4 regions of the Paenibacillus sp. FSL R5-0766 genome follow, and region 3 is predicted to be linked to each of the others. Evidence: predicted binding sites of a transcription regulator. Region 3 holds the regulator's gene; each other region holds the start of a gene.
The links. The regulator Rex, encoded in region 3, represses fermentation and respiration genes when NADH is low (regulators of the CRP and FNR family bind a similar motif). The targets are predictions, from matches to a motif close to TTGTGAAATATTTCACAA.
Positions count from the first base shown of each region.

Region 1: MKY66_RS28400 (cytochrome ubiquinol oxidase subunit I) is a predicted target of Rex. The motif match lies at 1,269-1,286, and genes of this name have one in related genera.
Region 2: nirB (nitrite reductase large subunit NirB) is a predicted target of Rex. The motif match lies at 1,478-1,495, and genes of this name have one in related genera.
Region 4: MKY66_RS14975 (cytochrome ubiquinol oxidase subunit I) is a predicted target of Rex. The motif match lies at 1,040-1,057, and genes of this name have one in related genera.

Region 1 covers NZ_CP150227.1:6,571,734-6,573,945, forward strand. Annotated here, with positions in the region: gene MKY66_RS28400 (cytochrome ubiquinol oxidase subunit I) at 1-1,147, opposite strand, end outside; gene MKY66_RS28405 (hypothetical protein) at 1,531-2,212, shown strand, end outside.
Region 2 covers NZ_CP150227.1:4,931,799-4,934,010, reverse strand. Annotated here, with positions in the region: gene nirB (nitrite reductase large subunit NirB) at 1-1,388, opposite strand, end outside; gene MKY66_RS21410 (metal-dependent hydrolase) at 1,663-2,212, shown strand, end outside.
Region 3 covers NZ_CP150227.1:4,362,528-4,364,739, reverse strand. Annotated here, with positions in the region: gene dinG (ATP-dependent DNA helicase DinG) at 1-364, shown strand, start outside; gene MKY66_RS18755 (redox-sensing transcriptional repressor Rex) at 582-1,235, shown strand; gene MKY66_RS18750 (amidohydrolase) at 1,222-2,212, shown strand, end outside.
Region 4 covers NZ_CP150227.1:3,442,211-3,444,422, reverse strand. Annotated here, with positions in the region: gene MKY66_RS14975 (cytochrome ubiquinol oxidase subunit I) at 1-962, opposite strand, end outside; gene MKY66_RS14970 (MFS transporter) at 1,362-2,212, opposite strand, start outside.

The sequences.
Region 1 (2,212 bases), 2.2 Mb from region 3:
AACCTGACGTATTGGCGATAAACGGCAAAGATATGGCGAACACCATCAGACACATAAACCACTTTCCAGCGACCTCCAGCTTCTTACGCATGGCTAGGAACGTACCGTATAGCGCCAATGCAATCATTAAACCACCCGCTGCGATCATAATGCGGAAACTCCAGAATGTTGTCCGTACCGGCGGGATGTAGTCCCCCGGTCCATACGTCTGTTCATACTCAGCTTGAAGCTCCTTCATGCCTTTGACACTACCGGAGAACTTGCTGTAGGACAGATAACTGAGCAATCCAGGGATTTTGATCTCACCCGTACTCTCCTGTTTATCCGGATCGATAAAGGCAACCACCGTCCATGGTGCCGGATCTTCTGTCGTTGTCCATGTGCCCTCACTGGCTGCCATCTTCATCGGCTGTGTCTCCACCAAATATTGCGCCTGGAAGTGACCCGAGAATGCGACGCCGAATGAAGAAACAAGCGCGATAATGATCGCAATATTAAACGATTTGCGGAAGATCTCCACATCCTGCTTTTTCATCAATTTGTAGGCACTGATTCCGGTTACGACGAAGGCCCCTGTCATCAATGCCCCAAAGATTGTATGTGGGAACTCGACGAGAAGCTGACCATTCGTGATAAGTGCAAAGAAATCATTCATCTCGGCTCGGCCGTTGTTGATCTCAAACCCGACAGGATGCTGCATAAATGAATTGGCTGCCAGAATCCACAGCGCGGACAGGAATGTGCCGACAAACACCAGCCAGATGCAGGCCAGATGCACTTTTTTGGATAAACGATCCCATCCGAATATCCACAACCCAATAAATGTAGACTCCATAAAAAACGCGAGTAACGCTTCAACAGCCAGTGGCGCACCAAACACGTCCCCCACAAACCGCGAGTACTCGGACCAGTTCATGCCGAACTGGAATTCTTGCAGAATACCTGTGACAACCCCGACAGCAAAGTTAATCAGGAACAGTTTGCCCCAGAACTTGGCCATCGTTTTGTAGATCTCCTTACCCTTAACAACGTACAACGTCTCCATGATTGCAACCAACAGTACAAGACCGATGGATAGCGGGACAAAAAAGAAATGGAAAATCGTTGTAAGTGCATATTGGATACGCGATAACATAATCGGATCCATACCGTTACCCCTTCTTTCTGTTCACTTCGCAGTATGCGTATTTGGCATTGAAGCTGCACCTTCGCTGTCTGTCCGCCAAATACGTTGATGAACGTATTGTGCCAGATTACCTATTTTATACATGTGATAATTATCACAATCTTCGTCTCTAGAGCAAAAAAAAGTGATCCTGGTCACACAAAAGATAAAATTCAGCCTATTATCACAGCATGCCAACTGCATCTATTCATGGAAGATACTCATGTTTGGGACGGAATGCCCATATGTTAGTCTCAGGCATATCATGCGAAGTACCGTGAGAGCTTTACATATGAAGTGAAAGCATGAAGTACATGCAGAGTGAATGACGCACCATATTACAGTCAAGGTGAGGTGAACTATTCATGGAAAAACCTGCGCCATTACCAGGTGAAGACGCCGAAGCCAGCCTGGATAAGGCCAGTACAACACAGCCCCCTGTCCGATATGTTCTCTTCCCTCGCAAAGGAGGCTGGTCATCCTTTCCCTATCCCGATATTGCTGCACTGCTGTCGATTGAGGGAGAGGTCTACTATGTCAGCAGCCTGACGCAAACAGAAGATGTACCTCCGGTCATTACCGTCATCTCCCTCCCTGAGGCCGAGCAGCTATTGCTGGAACCTCGCACCGTAGCCGTAGTCGCCCATCCCTACTGGCTAATGGCTACGGCTTCGCTGGAGCCTGAGCTATGTATTGCCCTGCTCCCTGAGCCTGCTGGAAACGAAGCAGAATCTCCGCTATGGGAGAGCAGTATTTCCAAACTGGTCGGCATCGCCGATCTGGTAGGCACATCCTCCGAAACACGATATATGAAGCTGTTATTCCAAGGCGTACGTGCCATCTGGCTGGGCGGAGAGGACCCTGCACCTGCGGGGACGATGCAAAAGGATGATCTCGAAGTCCCCCTCCGGGACTACGAACTGCTCTTCCTGCATGCGCTGTGGCAGATCCTGTCAGGCACTCCGGATAGCGTCACCCTGCTTCAATGCAGTGTACGTGCCGACTTCTACCGACAGCTCCGAGCCAAAGCAGGTGCACATGAGACGA
Region 2 (2,212 bases), 570 kb from region 3:
TCAACCACCGGTTTACATCCACCGCAAGAGCGGGTTGCACCGGTACAGGCTTTGATTTCATCTACAGTAGTAAGGCCCTGGTTTGTAATAACATCAACAATGGTTCCTTTGGTTACCCCGTTACATCCACAGACGATCTCGTCCTCGGGCATCGTTTCAACAGAGGTTGCTTTCTTATGACCACCGCAGCCTGTACCCATGAGTGAACCATACAATTCTTCGGTCATTTCGGTCTGCTGTTTAATCAGCTTCTGCAATTCGGCAGAATCCGTAATGTCACCAAAGAGCACGGCGCCGACCATTTTATTATCACGAAGAAGAATTTTTTTGTAAGTCCGTTTCCAGTCATCTTTGTGCGAAATGACGGTGTGCTCCGGACTGTCGATGAATTCACCAGTTGAAAACACGTCCACACCCGAAATTTTCAATTTCGTGGATACAACAGAACCTTCATAAGGAGCCGTTTCAACCCCGCAGATATGTTTCGCCAGAATCATACCTTGCTCGAACAATGGGGCAACGAGGCCGTAACATACCCCGCGGTGCTCTGTACATTCCCCGACCGAGTACACATTTTCAAGTGAAGTCTGCATATAGTCATCCACGACAATACCCCGGTTGACTTCCATACCGCTTTCGCGGGCTACAGCCGTATTGGGTTTAATGCCTACAGCCATGACCACAAAATCAACATTCAAAACCGTATCATCTGCAAAACGTATCCCTTCAACCCGTTCGCCGCCCAGCAGTTCGGAAGTCTGCGCACCCATTTTGAACCGGATACCCTGACGTTCGAGTTCCGCCTTCAACATGGCTGAAGCTTGCGGATCAAGCTGACGCTCCATCAGATCCTGCATCAAGTGCACTACGGTAACTTCCATGCCAAGTTGTACCAACCCTTTGGCAGCTTCAAGGCCCAGCAGTCCGCCTCCGATAACGGCCGCTCGTTTATATTGCTTAGCAGCTTCCAGCATGACATTGCAATCGGCGATATCGCGGAAACCGACAACACCTTCTTTGTCATGTCCAGGTACGGGGAGAATAAAGGAGTTAGAGCCAGTCGCAATGATGATTTTGTCATAAGGGAAGCGAGTTCCATCCTCCGTCACAACCTCATGGGCATCCGAATCAATTCGGGTTACGGTTGTTCCTGTATGGAGGGTAATACCATAATCCTGATACCAGTGGAGATCATTCAGGACGATGTCATCCAGTGTTTTGCTTCCTTCCAATACATAGGACAACATAATGCGGTTGTAGTTAGGGTAGGGCTCTGTGCCAAAAACAGTAATATCAAATCGCGTAGTTAATTTCAAAATTTGTTCTACGGTACTGATTCCTGCCATTCCGTTACCTATGATAACGAGTTTCTCTTTTTTTCCGTTCATGTGTGTATGCCTCCTTGGATAGACGCTGTACATTACCAACAATTTTAGTGGTTTATATTTGAAATTATACAAGTAGTTGACGACAGTTTATGTGATTTAATTCACTAATAAAGATAGAAGAGTCATAAATATTATAGTGTGAGCCCCATCACAGAAAGTGATATTTATTTTATATAAATAAGAAATGCGAACTATTGTTCTTATTTTGTTTTCGTTGTAAAATCGGAACTGGGCCGTATTGTTCCCGATTTCTTTGAAAGGACGTTTTTGCATCATGATGGGAAGATCCCACCTTATTATCGGGACAGGCGTGTCGCTTTCTGTTCTGCAGTTGGCCGGTATGCCAGTGACTGCGCCGGCAGTTACGGTTGCTCTGATTGGTTCGTTATTGCCTGACATTGATGAGCCGAATTCGCTGCTGGTATCCAGAGCCTTGCCTAACAGCCTGATCAGGTTGTTACAGACGATTCTGTTGCCCACAGCTGTATTTGTGTACTTCTATGTTCATGCCAAACCATGGAACCTGTTGCTTGCGATCCTCATTGCGCTTGTGTCATTCCTGCCTTCGCGTTCGCTTCGCAAAGTGTTGATGTTTGCGATTGGACTCGGGCTGGTCTTTTATGGTCACGCATTTGCACCGTGGAATCTGATTGCAGGTAGCCTGCTTATGCTGTGCACCACGCTAACTCATAGGGGACTGACACATACCCTGTACGGAACCGCAATATGGGCGGGCTTGTTGTACAGCACGACCCAGCAGCAGGGACCTGAGATCTGGGTAGCGGGAGGAACTGCATATGCGATGCATCTGTTGGCCGATTCAC
Region 3 (2,212 bases):
GGGTGTAGATATCCCGGGAGAGGCGCTAACCTGTCTCGCTATTGTGCGACTGCCGTTCCAGCCACCGAATCATCCGTTGGTGGAAGCCAAGAGTGAGTTGCTTCAGGAACAGAAGAAAAATCCGTTCATGAAACTGTCCGTGCCACAAGCGGTCATTCGTTTCAAACAGGGATTTGGCCGATTGGTGCGTACAGCAAAGGATAGAGGCATTGTGATTGTATATGATACACGGGTGATTGAAGCGTATTATGGTAAATTCTTTTTATATTCATTACCTGGTCCCAAAATGGAGCATATGCTCACGGAGCAGATGGTTCCACGAATTACCGAGTGGTTGGAAAAACCTGCTAATGAACAAAAATAATGGTTTTTTGTTCGTTATATCATTGCATGACACTATTGTTTGGAGTTAAACTTTATTAGATATTCCCAGATCCGATTTAAGTAGTTGCACGCAAGAACTTATAACCTAAATTACAAGGAGCATTCTGTATAAAATGTCACGTTTATCTTTGAGTTTATACAGAATGCTCATCTTTTCATTTATTATTTTATCGTGGCCTTGGTAAGGGGGAGCAAGAATGAAATCGGATAAAATTTCGGAAGCGGTGGTACGACGTCTGCCTGTATACTTGCGTTATTTGAACGAGTTGCATCAGCGTGAGGTGGCTACTGTTTCTTCTCAAGAGCTTGGACAGAGGCTGGATCTGAATCCGGCGCAAATTCGTAAAGACCTGGCTTACTTCGGTGATTTTGGTCGTAAAGGGATCGGGTATGATGTATCCTATTTGATCGAGAAAATTCGTCACATTCTCAAGATTGATCAGCAAATTAATGTAGCTCTGGTAGGCGCGGGTAATCTAGGTCAAGCCTTGTCCAACTACAACGCATATCTGAAAGACAACATGAAGATTGTTGCTGTATTTGATGCATATGGACCGAAGATTGGTAGTCAAATCAACAGTTTGACGGTAAAACCAATGGATGAATTGACGGAAGCGGTTAAAACGGATAACATCCGCATTGGAATTATCACTGTTCCGGATACGGAAGCCCAAAATGTAGCCGATCAGCTTATTGAATCTGGAATCGAAGCGATCCTTAATTTTGCACCAACCATTCTAAAAACACCGCCGCATATCCGCATTCACCATGCTGACTTTACAACGGATCTGCTTAGTTTGGCCTATTACTTGGAGACTGGAAAGGACGACGAGGAAGATGACAACAAATAGATGGGTAATCCACAACGGCAAATTTGCCGTTAATGAAGGCACAACATGGAACGTGGTTCACGGATACATGGTTGTTGAGAATGACAAGATTGTGCATATTGGTGAGACATTGCCGGATGAAGACAAAAATTGTACCAAAGTGGATGGAAAAGGATTGTTCTTCCTGCCGGGTCTGATCAATACGCATGGTCATGCAGCAATGTCGTTGCTCAGAGGGCACGGAGACGATCTTGCGTTGCAAGTATGGTTGCAGGAAAAAATGTGGCCGATGGAAGCAAAAATGACTTCACAAGACGTATATTGGGGAACTTCGCTATCTGTGCTTGAAATGTTGAAAGGCGGAACTACAGCTTTCCTGGACATGTATGATCACATGGATCAAGTGGCCAAAGTTGTGGAGCAATCCGGCGTTAGAGCAGCACTGGCACGTGGTGTAATCGGGCTGTGCTCGGAAGAAGAGCAATTGCGGAAGCTGGAGGAGTCGGCAGCGTTTGCACGTGAGTGGAATGGACAGGCAGATGGTCGCATTACAACCGTAATCTCGCCACACGCCCCATATACATGCCCTCCTGACTACATAGAGAAGCTTGTACAGGTCGCGAATGACCTAAACCTTCCTCTTCATACACATATGTCTGAAACGCTTCGTGAAGTGGAGCAGAACGTGGCTGATTATGGACTGCGTCCTGTGGCACATCTCGAGAAACTGGGATTTTTCTCCCGTCCATCTCTGGTTGCACATGCGGTGCATCTTAATGACGAAGAGATTGAAATTTTGGCCCGTCATGATGTGGCTGTATCCCATAACCCGGGAAGTAACCTGAAACTCGCTTCCGGTGTTGCGCGGGTACCTGCATTGCTGAAAGCAGGAGTTACCGTGTCACTCGGAACAGACGGACCAGCAAGTAACAACAACCTGGATATGTTCGAGGAAATGAGACTGGCTGCATTGATCCACAAAGGTGTATCTGGTGACC
Region 4 (2,212 bases), 920 kb from region 3:
AACAAATAATGCACAAGTAAGGGCGGGTGTTCATCTGGTGGAAATTCGTTCAGCCCGGTTACCTCGGCGTTAAAGTCTCCAAAGGCAAGGAAACTGAGCAGTTTCGGCAAATGAAGAGCGCCTATAATTTCATGTTCTGCATTCAGCCATCCCAAAAAAATCAAATCCGCTCCGCTTTCCGTCTCGAAATGCCACTCGGCAGCTGCGAGCTTCTCCGGCTGATGCTCAGCCAAAAACTTGGCAGACACATCTCCAGCTAAAGAATTTAACAAACTGAATACCAGCACAACGGCCATCATGAGATTCAAGCCTTTTTTGTGGTACGCGGACACTCCTTTTCTCAGCATCGCAAAGGCTGCTATTCCTGCTAACAGGGCAGCTCCTGTCAGATAAGCCGAGCTTAATACATGGAACACTTTGGAGAACGTCGCCGTATTCAGCATCGCTTGCACTGGGTTCACTGCCATGAATTGGCCTGCTTCCATGACAAAGCCTTCAGGCTGGTTCATGAACCCGTTCACTGTAGTAATAAAAACAGCAGACATACCTGCCCCGGCGACAATTGGAATGGTCAGCAACCAGTGGATATACGGACTTTTGAACCGATCCCACGTGTACAGGTAAATGCCCAGGAAGATGGCTTCAAAAAAGAACGCGAATACTTCCATAAATAGTGGCAGTGCAATGACATTCCCGGCCAGCTTCATAAAATTCGGCCATACCAGGGCCAATTGCAGCGATATCGCTGTGCCTGTCACGACACCAACTGCGACAGAAATAACAAACCCTCGTGACCATCTCTTCGCCATAAGTATGTAATGGTGATCTTTCTTCCGAATGCCGATGAATTCTGCAATAGCGATCATCAAAGGTACACCGACACCAAGTGTTGCAAAAATCACGTGGAACCCGAGCGTCAAACCAGTCACCAGCCTGCTCCATAACACCGTATCAATAACCATTCGTTATAATGCCTCCCTTCAAACTCTGTTCAATTTTGAAACATTCAATATCAGCTTCGGCCAAGCTCAATGCATAGTTGCGAAATATTTCACAAAGTTAGGTACGACGATATCTTGCCACACCTTTAATGCGTTTACTCCTGTTGGCTCCCGATTATAACAAGCGCTGGATGCCTATGAAAATCTGATATTGATGCACTTCAAGTACTGACCAAGCCTATTAATCAAAATTATTATATCTTTATTTTTACCTAATTCAATCAAAGACACGTCTTCTACCCTAAACGTTCAAGAAAGGATCAACTCTTTCTGACAACTTGGTGAAAAACAAAAAATACACCCAATGGAGCTATTGATTCATTGGGTGTAAACGTGCTATTGCACGGCAGATTCGCTATTTTACTTGCTTACTTGCTCCGGACTCACCGCACCTGCCTCGCGACGTACACTCATGATGATCAGTGATGCAGCTAATACCGTAAGGATGATTCCAAGCATGTGAAATCCTGTCACATTAAATGTATCTCCCATAACAATTCCAATGAATAACGACGATAAGATGGTCCCCAGGTAGCGTGATGTATTAAAAATACCCGATGCGACTCCAATCATTTCTTTGGGTGTGCTTTTGAACAGAGCAGCTTGCATGCCAACCGCGTTTAGGCCGTTACTTATTCCAAATAAAGCTAAGGCAACAATGATGATGAAGATTGGAGAAGTTTCATTCATAACAACGATCAATATAGAGCCAAATGTCATTAAAGAAGCGGATACGATCAGCGCTGGCCGTGTTCCTGATCTGTCAATCCAGCGCCCTGCGATCGGAGCAATAATGACTGAACATAACCCCAAAGCTAGCATGCTCATTCCTGTATGAACTTCATTGAGATGTCGTATCTGCTTCAAATACGTAGGAACTCCAAAAAATAGTGCGTAAAACAGGATATTTACCAGCATGTATTGCACATTCACCCAAGTCATCTCGGGATATGTGGCAAAGGTTCGCAGAGGGATGAAAGGCGTGTCTGCTTTTAATTCATGTCGAATGAACATAACGAGTGCGATTAACCCGATCGCTCCTGTCAGCAGATGCCATGTTGAAATATCTCCTGTGGAATATACTGAAAGTAAACCGATGAGGAGAGTGACCAAGGCTACCGTAAACATCAGGATGCCTGGTGCGTCAATTAACGCAAGCCATTTCCGAATGGACATGTGACCAGAGATAGACGGGGATTGCTCGTCCTTCG